2 regions of the Actinoplanes oblitus genome follow, and region 2 is predicted to be linked to the other one. Evidence: predicted binding sites of a transcription regulator. Region 2 holds the regulator's gene; the other holds the start of a gene.
What was found. Region 2 encodes HrcA, which represses chaperone genes, less so after heat shock. Its sites were predicted from a motif close to GGTTNGCACNCTCNNNNNGAGNGTGCNAACC; they were not measured.
Positions count from the first base shown of each region.

Region 1: groES (co-chaperone GroES) is a predicted target of HrcA. The motif match lies at 4,231-4,261, and genes of this name have one in related genera.

Region 1 covers NZ_CP126980.1:745,409-753,942, forward strand. Annotated here, with positions in the region: gene Actob_RS03440 (ABC transporter transmembrane domain-containing protein) at 1-257, shown strand, start outside; gene Actob_RS03445 (ABC transporter ATP-binding protein) at 254-2,050, shown strand; gene groL (chaperonin GroEL) at 2,060-3,715, opposite strand; gene groES (co-chaperone GroES) at 3,791-4,105, opposite strand; gene Actob_RS03460 (class I SAM-dependent methyltransferase) at 4,323-5,501, shown strand; gene ybaK (Cys-tRNA(Pro) deacylase) at 5,587-6,069, shown strand; gene Actob_RS03470 (sugar ABC transporter substrate-binding protein) at 6,376-7,482, shown strand; gene Actob_RS03475 (ATP-binding cassette domain-containing protein) at 7,604-8,407, shown strand; gene Actob_RS03480 (sugar ABC transporter permease) at 8,404-8,534, shown strand, end outside.
Region 2 covers NZ_CP126980.1:1,408,904-1,417,437, reverse strand. Annotated here, with positions in the region: gene Actob_RS06445 (16S rRNA (uracil(1498)-N(3))-methyltransferase) at 1-606, opposite strand, end outside; gene Actob_RS06440 (epoxide hydrolase family protein) at 913-2,025, opposite strand; gene Actob_RS06435 (TetR/AcrR family transcriptional regulator) at 2,142-2,750, shown strand; gene dnaJ (molecular chaperone DnaJ) at 3,182-4,321, opposite strand; gene hrcA (heat-inducible transcriptional repressor HrcA) at 4,356-5,378, opposite strand; gene Actob_RS06420 (DUF4870 domain-containing protein) at 5,492-5,935, shown strand; gene hemW (radical SAM family heme chaperone HemW) at 5,941-7,140, opposite strand; gene Actob_RS06410 (enoyl-CoA hydratase-related protein) at 7,224-8,000, shown strand; gene Actob_RS06405 (hypothetical protein) at 8,051-8,534, shown strand, end outside.

The DNA.
Region 1 (8,534 bases), 660 kb from region 2:
ATCCGGAGATCCTCATCCTGGTGGAACCGACGAACGCGGTCGACGCGCACACCGAGGCCCGGATCGCCGAGCGGATCACCGCGTTCCGGGCCGGGCGCACCACTGTCGTCTGCACCTCCAGCCCGCTCGTGCTGGGCCACGCCGACCGGGTGCTCTATCTGGAGCGGGGCCGGGTGGTGGCCGCCGGCACCCACCACGAGCTGCTGGAATCCGAACCGCGGTACGCCCGCGTGGTGCTCCGTGAGGAGCCGACGTGACCCACGCGCTACCGGTCGCCAGCCGCACCCAGGCCTGGCGGTACGCCCGATCGCTGTTCCGCGCCCACCCCGGCGTGTTCCGCGCCACCGTGGGCCTGCACCTGCTCGCCGCGCTGGCCGGGCTGGCCGGTCCCCGGCTGCTCGGCGAGCTGGTGCAGGCGGTGCAGGCCGGGACGAACCCGGCTCGGCTGGACCGGCTGGCCGGCACGCTCGCGCTGTTCGTGCTGCTGCAGGCGGTGCTGATCCGGTACGCCTATCTCGCCTCCGCCCGGCTCGGTGAGCAGGTGCTGGCCCGGCTGCGGGAGGAGTTCATCGCCCGGGTGCTGACGCTGCCCCTGAGCACCGTTGAGTCGACGCGGACCGGGGATTTGCTGACGCGTACCACCCGGGACGTGGACGCGCTCTCCAAGTGCGTCCGGCTGGCCGTGCCGGAGACCACCATCGCGCTGCTCACCGGCGGTCTGGTGGTGGTCGCCCTGATCGCGGTGGACCCGGTGCTGGCCGCCCCGCTGCTGGTCGGCGTGCCGATCACGGTGGCCGGCACCCGGTGGTACGTGCGCCGTGCCCCGTCCGGCTACCTGCGGCAGAACGCCGCGTACTCGGAGGTGACCGACGGGCTCACCGAGACGGTCGAGGGGGCCCGGACGGTGGAGGCGCTGGGGCGGCAGGGGCAGCGGGTGGCGCGTACCGACCGGGACCTGTACCGGTCCTGGCGGGCCGAGCGGTACACGCTGTTCCTGCGTACCGTCTGGTGGCCGGTGATCGAGATCAGTTACGTGATCCCGATGGTGCTGACCCTGCTCACCGGCGGCGTGATGTACCTGCGCGGCACCGTCACCCTGGGCCAGCTGACCGCCGCCGTGGTCTACGTCCAGCAGCTGATCCACCCGCTGGACCGGTTGCTCTCCTGGCTGGACGAGCTGCAGGTGGGCGCGGCGTCGCTGGTCCGGCTGCTCGGGGTGGCCGACGCGCCGCAGCGGTCCCGGCGGGACGCGCCGCCGCCGGACGGCACCCAACTGGAGGTACGCGGCGTGCGGTTCGCTTACGTCGAGGGGCGCGAGGTGCTGCACGGTGTCGACCTGACCCTCCGGCCCGGCGAGCGGCTCGCCGTGGTCGGCCCGTCCGGCGCCGGGAAATCCACACTGGGCCGGCTGCTGGCCGGCATCCACCAGCCCACCGAGGGCAGCGTCACGGTGGGCGGGGTGCCGCTCGCCGAGCTCTCCCCGGACCGGTTGCGGGCCGAGGTGGCGCTGGTCAGCCAGGAGCACCACGTCTTCGTCGGCACGCTGCGGGACAACGTGGCGATGGCCCGGCCGCGGGCGCCGGAGCCGGACATCCGGACCGCCCTGGCCGCGGTGCACGCGCTGGAGTGGGCGGACGGGCTCCCGGACGGGCTGGACACCCTGATCGGCGACGGCGGGCTGCCGGTGACCGCCGCGCAGGCGCAGCAGGTGGCGCTGGCCCGGCTGATCCTCGCCGACCCGCACACGCTGGTGCTGGACGAGGCGACGGCGCTGCTCGACCCGCGGGCGGCGCGGGACCTGGAGCGGTCGCTGGCGGCGGTGGTGCACGGGCGGACGGTGGTGGCGATCGCGCACCGGCTGTTCTCGGCGCACGACGCGGACCGGGTGGCGGTGGTGGAGGACGGGCGGATCACCGAGCTGGGGTCGCACGACGAGCTGGTCGCGGCGAACGGGTCGTACGCGGCGCTGTGGCGTGAGTGGCAGGGCGAGGCGCCGGAGAAACCCCCGGACACGGCGAGGGCGCGCCCCCGGGAGGACGCGCCCTTGTGAGACAACCGGTCAGAAGCCCGGACCGTGCTGGTGGCCGTGCCCGTGGCCGCCGTGGCTGTGCCCGTGGCCACCGGCCGCGGCGGGGGCCGGCTCGGCCGGCTTCTCCACCACGAGGCTCTCGGTGGTCAGCAGCAGCCCGGCGATCGAGACGGCGTTGGAGACCGCGTTGCGGGTCACCTTCACCGGGTCGATGATGCCGGCCGCGGCCAGGTCGACGTACTCGTCGGTGGCCGCGTTGAGGCCGTGGCCCCAGCCGAGCTCGTTCACCTTGCCCACCACGACGTAGCCGTCGTGGCCGGCGTTCTGAGCGATCCAGCGCAGCGGCTCGACCAGCGCCTTGCGGACGATCGACACGCCGATCGCCTCCTCGCCGGACAGGCCCAGACCGCCGTCGAGCTCCTTGGCGACCTGCGCGAGGGCGGCGCCACCGCCGGGGACGGTGCCCTCCTCGACGGCCGCCTTGGTCGCCGCGATGGCGTCCTCGATGCGGTGCTTGCGCTCCTTCATCTCGACCTCGGTCGCGGCGCCGACCTTGATCACCGCGATGCCGCCGGAGAGCTTGGCCAGCCGCTCCGAGAGCTTCTCCCGGTCCCAGTCGGAGTCCGACGCCTCGATCTCCTTGCGGATCTGCGAGACCCGGTCGGCGACCTCGGCGGCGTTGCCGCCACCGTCGACGATGGTGGTGTTCTCCTTGTCGACCACGATGCGCCGGGCGCTGCCCAGCTGCTCCAGGCCGACCTGGTCGAGCTTGTAACCGAGCTCGGGGGCGATCAGCTCGCCGCCGGTGGCGATCGCCAGGTCCTGCAGGATCGCCTTGCGGCGGTCACCGAAACCGGGGGCCTTCACCGCGGCGACCTTGAGGGTCTTGCGCAGCGAGTTGACCACCAGGGTGGAGAGCGCCTGGCCCTCCACGTCCTCCGCCACGATCAGCAGCGGCTTGCCGGTCTGCAGCACCTTCTCCAGCAGCGGGAGCAGCTCCTCGATGCTGGAGATCTTCTGCGTGGTGAGGAGGATGTGCGCGTCCTCCAGCACCGCCTCCTGCGACTCGGCGTCGGTCACGAAGTTCGGCGAGATGAAGCCCTTGTCGAACTGCAGACCCTCGGTGACGTCGAGCTCGGTGTGCAGGGCGGAGCCCTCCTCGACGGTGATCACACCGTCGCGGCCGACCCGGTCCATCGCCTCGGCGATCAGCTCGCCGATGGTGGCGTCCTGCGCCGAGATGGTGGCCACGTTCGCGATCGCCTTGTGGTCGGCGACCTCGACGGCCTTGCCCAGCAGCGCCTTGGAGACGGCCTCGGCGGCCTGGTCCATGCCGCGCTTGAGGCCGATCGGGTTGGCACCCGCGGTGACGTTGCGCAGACCCTCGCGGACCAGCGCCTGCGCCAGCACGGTGGCCGTGGTGGTCCCGTCGCCGGCGACGTCGTTGGTCTTCGTCGCCACCTCCTTGACCAGCTGCGCGCCAAGGTTCTCGTACGGGTCGGTGAGCTCGATCTCCTTGGCGATGGTGACGCCGTCGTTGGTGATCGTCGGGGCGCCGAACTTCTTGTCCAGGACGACGTTGCGGCCGCGCGGGCCGAGAGTGACCTTGACCGTGTCGGCGAGCGTGTTGACGCCGTGCTCCAGCAGGTGCCGGGCGTCGTCAGAGAAACTGAGGATCTTCGCCATGTATGAGGTCCCTTCACGCGCCGACGCCCTGCCCCGATTTCCCGGAACAGGGCGTCTGCACAGTCGGTTTAGGTCTTACTTCTCGATGACCGCGAGGACGTCGCGGGCGGAGAGCACCAGGTACTCCTCACCGGCGTACTTGACCTCGGTGCCGCCGTACTTCGAGTAGAGGACCACGTCGCCGACCTTGACGTCGAGCGGGACGCGGTTGCCCTTGTCGTCGATCCGGCCGGGGCCGACGGCGAGGACGGTGCCCTCCTGCGGCTTCTCCTTCGCGGTGTCGGGGATCACGATGCCCGACGCCGTGGTGGTCTCCGCCTCGTTCGCCTGGACCACGATGCGGTCCTCGAGCGGCTTGATCGCAACCTTGGTCGCGGTAGTCACGGGCATACCCTCCTGGGTACAGGTTTCGCCGGCCATGAAACAGGCCGGTCAGATGCCTCATGCCACCGGGCGGGGCCGTCGTCGCGGGTGCCGGTCCGCCTGGTGCCTAACCGCCACGAGCAAGCCCGGGCGGCTGGCACCCTCATGTTGAGAGTGCTAATCGGAGATTATGCCGGAACTAGCACTCCGTCAACCAGAGTGCCAACCTGTCACGCCGGGGAGAATGCCTGGTGTGACCCCTGAACTTCTCGCTCTCCTGCAAACCCCGGAAGGGACCGAGGCCCTGGCCGTGGCGGCCGAGGTCGGCGACGGTGAGCCGCTCGCCGCGGCCTCGGCCTTACGGGCCCGGGGCTTCGGCGCGGAGCTGTCCGCCGCCGCACTCACCCAGGCTAGTTTGCGCCGCCGGGCGGCGATGAAGTTCGGCCCGGACGCCACCGGAATGTTCTTCACCCGTCCGGGCCTGGAGCAGGCGACTCGCGCGGTGGTCGCGGAGCGCCGGGCGGCCCGGCTCGCCGCCTGCGGCGTGACGACCCTCGCGGATCTCGGCTGCGGGCTGGGGTCCGACGCATTGGCCGCGGCCCGGCACGGGATCGCGGTGTACGCGGTGGACGCCGACCCGGGCACCGCCGCGCTGGCCGCCGCGAACGCCGAAGCCGCCGGGCTGGCCGACCGCATCACGGTGGTCTGCGCCGACGCCACCACGGTGGAGGTGGAGCGGTACGACGCGGTGTTCGCCGATCCGGCCCGGCGGCAGGCCGGGCGGGGCCGGGTGTTCGACCCGAAGGCGTACTCGCCGCCCTGGGACTTCGTGGCCGGGCTGGCCGGGCGGGTGCCGCGGACGGTGCTCAAGCTCGCTCCCGGCATCGACCACGGGCTGCTGCCGCCGGGTGCGGAGGGCGAGTGGGTGAGCGTCGGCGGCGACCTGGTCGAGGCGGCGTTCTGGTGCGGGCCGCTGGCGTCCGCGCCGCGCCGGGCCACCCTGGTCGGCCTCGGTGAGCTGACCGGTTCGGGCCTGGAGCAGGCCCCGGTCGGCCCGGTCGGCGCGTGGTTCTACGACCCGGATCCGGCGGTGGTCCGGTCGCATCTGGTCGCCGAGTTCGCCGAGCTGATCGGCGGGCGGCTGGCCGACCCGGCGATCGCCTACGTCTACACCGACGAGCCGGTGGACACGCCGTTCGCCAGGCGGCTGGCGGTCACCGACGTGCTGCCGTTCTCCCTGAAGCGGCTGCGGGCCCTGCTCCGCGAGCGGGGCGTCGGCACCCTGGAGATCCGCAAGCGCGGGTCGGCCCTCGTCCCCGACCAGCTGCGCAAGGACCTCAAGCTGTCCGGGCCGCACGCGGCGGGGCTGGTGCTGACCCGGGTGGACGGCGCACCCACCGCGCTGTTGACGGCGCATTCCTGAGGAGTTCCGGAGGACGGCACCGAACCGTCGTAACGCGCCCGAATCGGGCGTACGGGTGGATCACTCCCGGAGTAGCGTGCGGCGCATGCCGAAGAAAGCGGCCGGCACCCCGGCCACCGCGCTGCTGACCGCGGAGCGAGTGGCGCACACCCTGCACCCGTACGAGGTGTCCCCGGACGCCCCGAACTACGGCGCCCTGGTCGCGGCGGCCCTCGGCGTGCCACCGGAACGGGTGTTCAAGACGCTGGTGGCCGAGGTGGACGGCCGGCTCGTGGTCGGCGTCGTGCCGGTCACCGGCGATCTGGACCTGAAGGCCCTCGCGCAGGCGGCTGGCGGCAAGCGGGCGACGCTGGCCGACCGCGCCGTCGCCGAGCGCAGCAGTGGGTACGTCCGCGGCGGGATCAGTCCGCTGGGTCAGCGCAAGCGGCTGCCCACAGTGATCGACGACTCGGTGACCGGACTGGACCTGATGTACGTCTCGGCCGGTCGGCGCGGCCTGCAGGTCGCCCTCGCGCCGACCGAGTTGATCAGGTTGACCGGCGCCACCGTTGCCATGATCCGGACGTGACGCCGGGTTCCGCCGACATCCGAGCGAGTTATTACTTAGCGTTACGTCATGCGACGGGAAACGCGACTTTCGGGGGCGGGTCGGGCGGGTTGCGAGGCGACCACGTTGCCGGATTGTTATCCCTCGTTACGAGATAGATCACCGGGGTGCCTTGTGTTCTAGGCCACCGCCGGAATACGTTGCCGGGCACAACAAACCGGTTCCTGATCCATCGGCGCCCAGGGGAGCGACACTCCCAGGCACGCACCACACCCCTGACAAATCCGAACGAAGGCTCCGGATTTACCCCCCGAAAGGACATACGGAATGCGTAAGGGACTGTTCGCCCTTGCCGCCGTCGGCCTCCTGGCCACCGGCAGCATGGCCGCCTGTGGCGACAAGAGCGACGACACCGCCAAGTCCGGCTCCGGCGACACCGCCAAGGCCGGCAAGGTCGGCGTGATCCTGCCCGACACCAAGAGCTCGGCTCGCTGGGAGACGGCGGACACCAAGTACCTCACCGAGGCGTTCAAGGCCGCGGGCGTCGAGGCCGAGATCAAGAACGCGCAGGGCGACAAGACTTCGTTCCAGACCATCGCCGACGGCATGATCCAGAGCGGCGTCAAGGTCCTGATGATCGTCAACCTGGACTCCGGTACCGGCAAGAACGTCCTGGAGAACGCCAAGAAGGCCGGCATCGCGACGATCGACTACGACCGTCTGACGCTGAGCGGTGGCGCCGACTACTACGTCTCGTTCGACAACAACGAGGTCGGCAAGCTGCAGGGTCAGGGCCTGGTGGACTGCCTGACCGCGGCCAAGGCCGTGAAGCCGGTCGTGTCGTACCTGAACGGCTCGCCGACCGACAACAACGCCACCCTGTTCAAGGAGGGCTACGACTCGGTCCTCAAGCCGAAGTTCGACTCGGGCGACTTCGTCAAGGGCCCGGACGACGCGGTTCCGGACTGGGACAACGCCAAGGGCGGCACCATCTTCGAGCAGCAGCTCACCAAGAACCCGAAGATCGCCGGCGTGCTCGCCGCGAACGACGGTCTCGGTAACGCGGCCATCGAGGTGCTGAAGAAGAACAAGCTGAACGGCAAGGTCCCGGTGACCGGCCAGGACGCCACCGTGCAGGGTCTGCAGAACATCCTCGCCGGCGACCAGTGCATGACCGTCTACAAGGCGATCAAGAAGGAGGCCGACGCGGCCGCCGAGCTGGCTGTCGCGCTGGCCAAGAGCCAGACCCCGACCACGGCCACCGGTTCGGTGACCGACCCGGAGTCGAAGAAGGAGGTCAAGTCCGTGCTGCTGAAGCCGGAGGCGATCACCAAGGAGAACGTCAAGACGGTTGTCGACGACGGCTTCGTGACCAAGGCCGAGCTCTGCACCGCCGCCTTCGCGGACAAGTGCAAGGCCGCGGGCATCAGCTGATCCCGCAGCATCACCGCTAGATCACCGGCGACGGCGCCGCTCACGTCCTCCGTGAGCGGCGCCTGAGTCGATTTCCAGCGGTCCCCTGAACGGTCGGTCACCGAACGAAGGAGAAACATCCGTGGCCGCGACACCCCTCTTGGAACTGCGCGGGATCGACAAGAGCTTCGGTCCCGTACAGGTCCTCCACGATGTCGAACTGAGCGTGTACCCCGGCGAGGTCACCGCCCTGGTGGGTGACAACGGCGCCGGTAAGTCGACGCTGGTCAAGTGCATCAGTGGCATCTACCCGATCGACGCCGGCACGGTCACCTTCGACGGCAAACAGGTCGCCATCCACAGCCCCCGGGACGCCTCGGAGCTGGGCATCGAGGTCGTCTACCAGGACCTCGCGCTCTGCGACAACCTGGACATCGTCCAGAACATGTTCCTCGGCCGGGAGAAGAAGCGCGGCATCGTGCTCGACGAGCCGACCATGGAGCAGATGGCCGGTGAGACGCTGGCCAGCCTCTCGGTGCGCACCGTCAAGTCGCTGCGCCAGCTCGTCGCCAGCCTCTCCGGTGGCCAGCGGCAGACCGTGGCGATCGCCAAGGCCGTGCTCTGGAACAGCAAGGTCGTCATCCTGGACGAGCCGACCGCCGCTCTGGGTGTGGCACAGACCGCCCAGGTGCTGGAGCTGGTCCGCCGGCTGGCCGACAACGGCCTCGGCGTGGTGCTCATCTCGCACAACATGAACGACGTCTTCGCGGTCTCGGACCGGATCGCCGCGCTGTACCTCGGCCGGATGGCCGCCCAGGTCAAGGCGAGCGACGTCACCCACTCGCAGGTCGTCGAACTGATCACCGGCGGACGCAGTGGCAACCTGGGTCTCCCGCCGGAGAAGCCCACCGACTTCGTCGAGATCATGCCGGGAGCCGAGCAGTGAGCACCTCAACCCTCGAGACCGCCGGTGGCGTCAAGGTCGTCAAGCCGACCGTCGCCAGCCACTTCCGGGACTACTGGGGCCGGGTCCGGGGCGGCGACCTCGGCGCGCTGCCCGCCGTACTGGGCCT
Region 2 (8,534 bases):
GCTGATGCCGCCCTCCGGGCCGACCACCAGAACGATCTCCCCGGCGTCCGGCAGCGGCGCGGCGGTCAGTCGCTCGGTGGCCTCCTCGTGCAGCACGAAGGCGGCGGCCGCGTCGGCGCACCGGGCAGCGACCTGCTTGGTGGAGCAGTCCGGATCGCCGGCCACCGACGGCAGCCAGGCTCGCCGGGCCTGCTTGGCGGCCTCCCGTGCGGTGGCCGCCCACTTGTCGCGGGCCTTGAACCCCCGGTCTCCGCGCCACTGCGCCACCGACCGGGACGCCGCCCACGGCACGATCTCGTCGACGCCGGTCTCGGTCATCGCCTGCACGGCCAGCTCGCCCCGGTCGCCCTTGGCGATCCCCTGCACGACGACCAGCCGCGGATCGGCAGCCGGCTCCTGAGCCCGATCCCGCACCGCCACGTCGACGCTGCCCTTGCCCACGGCGACGACCTCGGCTCGCGCGGTCCCTCCACGCCCGTCCGCGAGGATCAACGCCTCGCCGGCCCGGAGCCGCTGCACGGTAGCGGCGTGATGCCCCTCGGGACCGTCCAGCGTGAACGACGATCCGGTGGGCAGGCTCTCGACCAGGAACAGAGGCGCGGACACCCCCGCACGCTACCCCGCGAGGGCATCAGCACCGGATCAGGACCACCGCGATCCCGGACCCCGCCGCGAACCCGGACCCATCGCAGACCCGGGGGCAGCGCGAACCTGGACCCATCGCAGACCCGGGGGCAGCGCGAACCCGGCCCCACCGCAGACCCGGGGGCACCTCGCCCCGGGGCGCCCACGGACCGGGAGCGCACCGCGAACCCCGGAGCGCACCACGGACCCGGATCTTTCACCGCTGGCGCGGTCAAGGGCCGGCGAGAAAGCGGTCGGGGACGGCAAGTGATCAGGGGCGGCCAGCCGTCATGAGCGGAAGAACGCCGTGACGTCGTCGGCGAAGAGTTTGGGCTGCTCGGCGGGGAGGAAGTTGCCGCCGGCGGGCAGCTCGGTCCAGTGGGTGACCGGGGCCTCGCGCTCGGCGAAGCGCCGGATGGTGATGTCGGTGACGCCCAGGGCAACGCCCAGCGGGACCGTGGAACGCTCCTTCGGCGCCCAGGCCGACGGGTCGTGCGCGGACTCCCAGTAGGTGTTCGCCGAGGAGCCGGCGGTGCCGGTGAACCAGTACAGGCTGACGTTGGTGAGGAGCAGGTCGCGGCCGACGGCGTCCTCGGGCAGCTGAGCGGCCGGGTCGGTCCACTCCTGGAATTTCTCGGTGATCCAGGCGAGCTGGCCGACCGGCGAGTCGTGCAGGCCGAACGCCAGGGTCTGCGGGCGCGTCGACTGGATCGCGGCGAAGCCCATCCGGTCGTCGCGGAACTCCTGGAGACGGCGCAGGCGGTCCTGCTCGGCCTCGGTGAGCCCCTCGAACTCGGCCGGGTCGCCGGACGGGAACGTGATGTGGCCGTTGACGTGCACACCGATCACCCGGTCGGGGGCCTGCCGGCCCATCTCGACGGCGATCCAGGCGCCGCCGCCGGTGCCCTGCACGCCATAGCGCTCATAGCCGAGACGGGCCATGATCTCGTTGAGCGCCGCGGCGCTGCGGGCGGTGTGCCACCCCGGGGCGGTGAGCGGGCCGGAGAAGCCCACTCCGGGATTGCTGACCAGGACCAGGTGGAAGTGCGCGCGGAGCGCCTCGACCACCGGCAGATAGAGCGCGAACGAACCGGGCCAGTCGTGGCTGATCAGCAGCGGGACGGCTGCCGGGTCGGTGGACCGGACGTGCGCGAAGTGCAGCGTCTGGCCGTCCACCTCGGTGGTGAACTGGGGCAACTCGTTGAGCCGCGCCTCGGCGGCACGCCAGTCGAACTCACCGGCCCAGTAGTCGGCCAGCCCGCGCAGGTAGTCGACCGGGACGCCACGGGTCCAGCCCTGGCCGGGGATCTCCGGGGTCCAGCGGGTGCGGGCGAGGCGGTCGCGCAGGTCATCCAGATCGGCCTGGGGCACGTCGATGCGGAAGGGGCGGATCGGGGCCATGTCCTGCTCCTCGGGGAGTGAGCGCTCGAACGGAACGGAATGCTTCGTTCCGTTCCAATGTAGCACTCGGCGAAGCGGAGCGGAATACTTCGTTCCGTTCCGGTAGGCTTGTCGGCATGAGGCGACCTGGGCGCGGCGAGCAGGCCGTTCGCAACAACGAGGCGATCCTGGTCGCGGCCCGGGAGATCTTCCTGACCGACCCGCGCGCGCCGGTCGCCGCGGTCGCCGAGCGGGCCAAGGTCGGCATCGGCGCGCTCTACCGGCGCTATCCGAGCAAGGAGGATCTGCTCCGCACGCTCTGCCACGACGGGCTGCGGATCTTCATCACGGAGGCCGAGCGGGCCGCCCGCGAGCCGGACGACTGGGCCGCGTTAACCACGTTCCTGCACGGCGTGGTGCGGGCCGACGTGCACTCGCTCACCGTGCATCTGGCCGGCACGTTCACCCCGACCGAGCAGATGAACGAGGACGCGCGCCGGGCCTCCGAGCTCGCCACCGGCCTGGTCGAGCGGGCCCAGCCACACCTGCGCCCGGGCGTCGGTCCCGCGGACGTGACACTGCTGCTGGAGATGTGCGCGGCGATCCGCGTCCCCGATCCGGGCCGCACCGGCGAGCTGCGCCGGCGATGTCTCACCATGCTGCTCGACGGCCTGCGCGCCGACGGCCCGTTGCCCGGTCCGCCACCGGTTCCGCTGGAGCTGGACTGGCGCTGGCTGCCCCGGTGAGGTCGCCGGGCGAGACCGGCGCCCGGCACCCGGGGCGACCGGCACCGACCATGTGACGGTCGAGCCGCGACCACACGCCGACACCAGCGCCGCTCGCTTCACGAAAGCCGCTACCACCCGGCGAGAGCGACGCCCACCCACTACCACCCGGCGAGAGCGACGCCCACTCACCACCACCCGGCGAGAGCGACGCCGCCGGCTCGGTCCGGGGGTTGACACGTCGCAACCACCCGCGGACGTCGCCCTTGCGGGCCGGGCGTTCTGGACGCGCCAGCGTCCTGCCCGGCCCGCAAGGGTCCCTGGCGGGCCGGGCGTTCTGGACGCGCCAGCGTCCTGCCCGGCCCGCAAGGGTCCCTGGCGGGAGCGACGATCAGTGATCAGCGCGGATCCGAGTCATCAAGCCCGTGAATTTGATCTTGATGACCCGGCGATCAGTGGCCGTTGAAGGCGTCCCGCATCCGGCTGAAGAAGCCGCCCTGCTTGCTCAGCTCGGCGATGTCCTCGCCGCGCGTTTTCGCGAAGTCGCGCAGCATCCGCTCCTGGTCCGCGGTCAGCTTGGTCGGCGTCTTGACGTCCAGGTGGACGAAGAGATCACCGCGGCCCTGACCACGCAGGTGCGGCACCCCCTTGCCCCGGATCCGCAGCGTGCTGGCCGGCTGCGTCCCCGCTTTGACCTCGATGTTCTCCTCGCCGTCGAGGGTCTTGATGGTCATCCTGGTGCCGAGCGCGGCGGCCGTCATCGGCAGCGTGACCCGGCAGTGCAGGTCGTCGCCCTTGCGCGAGTAGACGTCGTGCGGGCGCTCGTGGATCTCGACGTAGAGGTCACCGGCGGTGCCACCGCCGGGGCCGACCTCGCCCTGCTGGGCCAGGCGGATGCGCATGCCGTCCTCGACGCCGGCCGGGATCTTCACGGTCAGCGAGCGGCGGGTGCGGATCCGGCCGTCGCCGGCGCAGGTCGGGCACGGGGTCGGGATGATCGTGCCGTGTCCCTGGCAGTTCGCGCAGGGGCGGGACGAGACGACCTGGCCGAGGAAGGTGCGCTGCACCGACTGCACCTCGCCGCGGCCGCCGCAGACCTCGCAGGTGGCCAGGTGGGTGCCGGACGCGGTGCCGGCGCCGGAGCACTGGGTGCAGAGCACCGCGGTGTCCACGGTGATCGGCGCCTCGACACCGAACGCGGTCTCCACCAGGTCGAGCTCGAGACGCAGGATGGCGTCGGCGCCGGGACGGGTGCGCGGCCGCGGCCCGCGCGAGCCGCCACCGGCCGCGGTGCCGAAGAAGGCATCCATGATGTCCTGGAAGCCGACGAACGGGCCGGCCCCGCCGGGACCGCCGCCGGGCGCGCCGCCGCCGGGCGCCAGCGGGTCACCGCCGAGGTCGACGATCTGCCGCTTCTGGTCGTCGGAGAGAACCTCGTACGCCGCGTTGATGTCCTTGAACTTCTCGTGCGCCTCCGGATCGGGGTTGACGTCCGGGTGGTACTGCCGAGCCAGTTTGCGGTAGGCGCGCTTGATCTCGTCGTCGGTGGCTTCCCGGCTCACGCCGAGAATTCCGTAGTAGTCCTTGGCCACGGGGTTTGGAGTCCTCAATGTCTGCGCGGATCCGTCAATTCTGTGCCAACAGGTCGCCAACGTAGCGTGCCACTGCACGAACAGTAGCGATGGTGCCGGGGTAGTCCATCCTTGTCGGCCCCAGCACGCCGAGCCCACCAACGATCGTCGCACCCGGTCCGTAACCCGTGCTGACCACGGATGCCGACCGGAGGTTGTCGATCTCGTTCTCGTCGCCGATCCGGACCCGGGTGGTGCTCGGCTCCAGGTCGCCGATCAGCTTGAGGAGGATGACCTCCTCCTCGAGCGCTTCGAGTACGGGACGCAGCGTGCCCTGAAAGTCCAACACACCGCCGCGGGTGAGGTTGGCCGTCCCGGCGAGCGCGAGGCGCTCCTCACTCCGCTCGACCAGCGTCTCCAGCAGAACGGTGGCCAGGCACGCCATGTTCCCCCGGCTCCCGGGCACGCACTCGTCGACGAGTTTCTGCACCAGGGGCGGGGTGTCTGCCAATTTCTGACCGGCCAATTTCTCGTTCACCCGGCGGCGCAGGTCCCACACCTCGCCGTCGGGGACCGGGCCGGGCATCTCGACCAGGCGCTGCTCGACCCGGCCGGTGTCGGTGATCATCACGAGCATCAGCCGGGTGGTGGAGATCGGGACCAGCTCCAGGTGCCGCACGGTGGAGCGGGACAGGCTCGGATACTGCACCACCGCGACCTGGCGGGTCAGCTGGGCGAGCAGGCGGACCGTGCGATGCACCACATCGTCGAGGTCGACCACGCCGATCATGAAGCGCTCGATGGCGCGGCGCTCGGCCGGGCTGAGCGGCTTGATCCGGGTGAGCCGGTCGACGAAGAGCCGGTAACCGGCGTCGGTGGGCACCCGGCCGGCGCTGGTGTGCGGCTGCCGGATGTAGCCCTCCTCCTCGAGGACGGCCATGTCGTTGCGCACCGTGGCCGAGGAGACGCCGAGCTGGTGGCGCTCGACCAGCGCCTTGCTGCCGACCGGCTCGCGAGTTTTCACATAATCCTCGACGATCGCCCGCAGCACCTCGAGCTTGCGGTCATCCAGACTCATATGACCCCTCCCTCTGGCACTCCCGCGGACAGAGTGCCAGTCTACTTCGCGGCGGGCGGCAACGCGATGATCGAAAGGTCCGCCGTTGTTCGGTCTCCGATAGCGTGTCGGCCATGACGGAGCCGCCTCGACCGCCAGGTGACGGGTACCCTACGTCCCCCGGATCCCCTTACACTCCCCCGCCGGGCGGATACCAGCCCGGCTATCCGGCCCTCGGCTCGGAGGATCGCGCCTGGATCCTGGTCGCCCACCTGGGCGGCGCGGCCGGCGCGTTCGTCGGCGGCGGGTGCGCCGGTTGGGTGGCGCCGTTGATCTCGCTGCTGGCTCGCGGTGACCGATCGCCGGCCGTGCGCGCCGAGTCGATCAGCGCGCTGAACTTCCAGGTGCTCTGGTCGATCATCGCGCTGATCGGGTACGCCACCATCTGCTTCGGTATCGGGGTGGCGATCACCGTGCTCGCCTGGCTGGCCGGCACGATCTTCGGGGTGATCGCCGGGATCAAGGCCGCCAACAACGAGCCCTACCGCTATCCGATGAGCGGCAGGTTCCTGCGGTAACCGGCTCAGACCAGGTCGCGGATCACCGCGTCGGCCAGCAGCCGGCCGCGCAAGGTCAGAACCAGCAGACCATCGGCGTACGCGTCCGGCTCCAGCAGCCCGTCGCCGAGGGCCCGGGCCGCGCCGCCCGGGTCCACCCGGTCCAGCGGGATCCCCTCGCGCAGCCGGACCCGCAGCATCACGTCCTCGACGTGCCGGTCCTCAGCACTGAGCAGCTCACGACCGTGACCGGGGGAAACCCCATCATTCAGACGATTTGCGTACGCCGACGGATGCTTCACGTTCCACCAGCGCACCCCGCCGACGTGGCTGTGCGCCCCGGGTCCCAGCCCCCACCAGTCGGCGCCGGTCCAATACCGCAGGTTGTGCCGGCACTCGCCGCCGGGTTTCGCCCAGTTGGACACCTCGTACCACTGGAAGCCGGCGGCGGTGAGCGCCTCCTCGGCGGCCAGGTAGCGGTCGGCGGCCACGTCGTCGGAGGGGTAGGGCAGCTCACCCCGGCGCATCCGGGTGGCCATCCGGGTGCCGTCCTCGACGATCAGGGCGTAGGCGCTGACGTGGTCCACCCCGGCGTCGACGACGGTCCGCAGCGAGCGGGCGAAGTCGTCCGCGGTCTCGCCCGGCGTGCCGTAGATCAGATCCAGGTTGACGTGCTCGAAGCCGGCTTTCCGGGCCTCCTCGGCGGCCCGGGGTGCGCGGCCGGCGGTGTGCTTGCGGTCCAGCACCCGCAGCACGTGCTCGGCGGAGGACTGCATGCCCAGCGAGATCCGGGTGAAGCCGGCCGTCCGCAGCGCCGTCAGAGAGGACGTGTCCACCGATTCCGGGTTCGCCTCGGTGGTCACCTCGGCATCGGCCGCCAGCCCCCAGGTGCGGTCGACGCCCTCCAGGATCTTTCCGAGATCGGTGGCGGACAGGAGCGTCGGTGTCCCGCCGCCGACGAAAACGGTGTCCACCCGGCCGGGCTGGATCACCTTCGCGGCCAGCTCCAGCTCCTTCAGGACGGTGTCCGCGTACTCGTCCCGGCTCGCCCCGCCGCCCAGCTCGCTCGCGGTGTAGGTGTTGAAGTCGCAGTACCCGCACCGGCTCGCGCAGAACGGCACGTGGACGTAGACCGCGAAGCCCCGCGCGCCCACCTCGCGAGTTGCTGTGTCGGGGAGCGACCCGTCCGCGGGAACGGGTTCGCCATCAGGGAGTGCGCCGGCCATCCGCCAAGTGTGCCTGGTCCCCGCGGGACGACCGCTCGTGGATCTCCTGGGGCCGCGCCCAAGGAAGCGTTAAGGTGCCGGACATGGATCTGGTCGGTACCGTCACCGTCGCCGGGGTGACCACTCTCACGCTGGACAGCCCCGCGAACCGCAACGCCCTCTCCCGCGCCCTGATCACCGAGCTGCTCACCGCGCTCGGCGCCGCGGCCGCCGACCCGGCGGTCCGGGTGGTGGTGCTCTCGCACACCGGCCCGGTCTTCTGCTCCGGCGCCGACCTGAAGGAGACCGCCGCGACCCGGCCGGGCGAGCGCCTGCCGGTGGAGCTGATGGCCGACCTGCTCGCCGCGCTCTGGGAGTTCCCGAAACCGGTGGTGGCCCGGATCGCCGGGCCGGCCCGGGCCGGTGGCCTGGGACTGATCGGCGCCGCCGACATCGCGGTCTGCGCCCGGTCGGCCACCTTCGCGTTCACCGAGGTCCGGCTCGGGGTGATCCCCGCGGTGATCAGTGCCACCGTGCTGCCCCGGCTGGCGCCGCGGGCGGCGGCCGAGCTCTACCTGACCGGCGACGTCTTCGACGGCGCCCGGGCCGCCGAGATCGGGCTGGTCACCGCCGCCGTCGCGGACGAGGAGCTGGACCGGGCGGTGGCGGACTACTGCGCGTCGCTGATCAAGGGTGGCCCGCTGGCACTGGCCGGCACCAAGCAGCTGCTGCGGCGTACCAGGTCGGAGTCCATCCGCACCGAACTGGCCGACCTCAGTGACCGATCGGCGGGATACTTCACCTCCGCCGAGGGCCGCGAGGGCGTGGCCGCCCGCCGGGAGAAACGCGATCCGAATTGGGTTCCGGCGCAGTCACGATGATCTCCGTGCGCTCGTTGATTAGGCTTGGCGTCCCATGACGAGGAGGTGCGGTGCGGGTTAAGCCAGTGGTCGGGGTACTCGTCTCGCTCGTCCTCATCGCCGTGGTCAGCGTGATCGTCGTGCTCCGGCAGAGCCCGGGCGGCATCAAGCTGCCCCGGCTCGGCCCGGAGTGCACGGTCCGCGCCGACGGCGAGGTGACCCTGGACTCGGTGCAGATGGCCAACGCGGCCACCATCGCCGCGATCGGCATCCGCCGGGAGATGCCGGAGCAGGCCCTGGTGGTGGCGCTGGCCACCGCGCTGCAGGAGTCCAAGCTGGAAAACCTGGACGACGGCGACCGCGACTCGGTGGGCCTCTTCCAGCAGCGCCCCAGCCAGGGCTGGGGCACCGTCGAGCAGATCAAGGATCCGAGGTACGCCGCCGGCAAGTTCTACACCGCGCTGCGCAAGGTGAAGGGCTGGCAGCAGATGCGGGTGACCGACGCCGCCCAGCGGGTGCAGCGCTCGGCGTACCCGAACGCGTACGAGAAGTGGG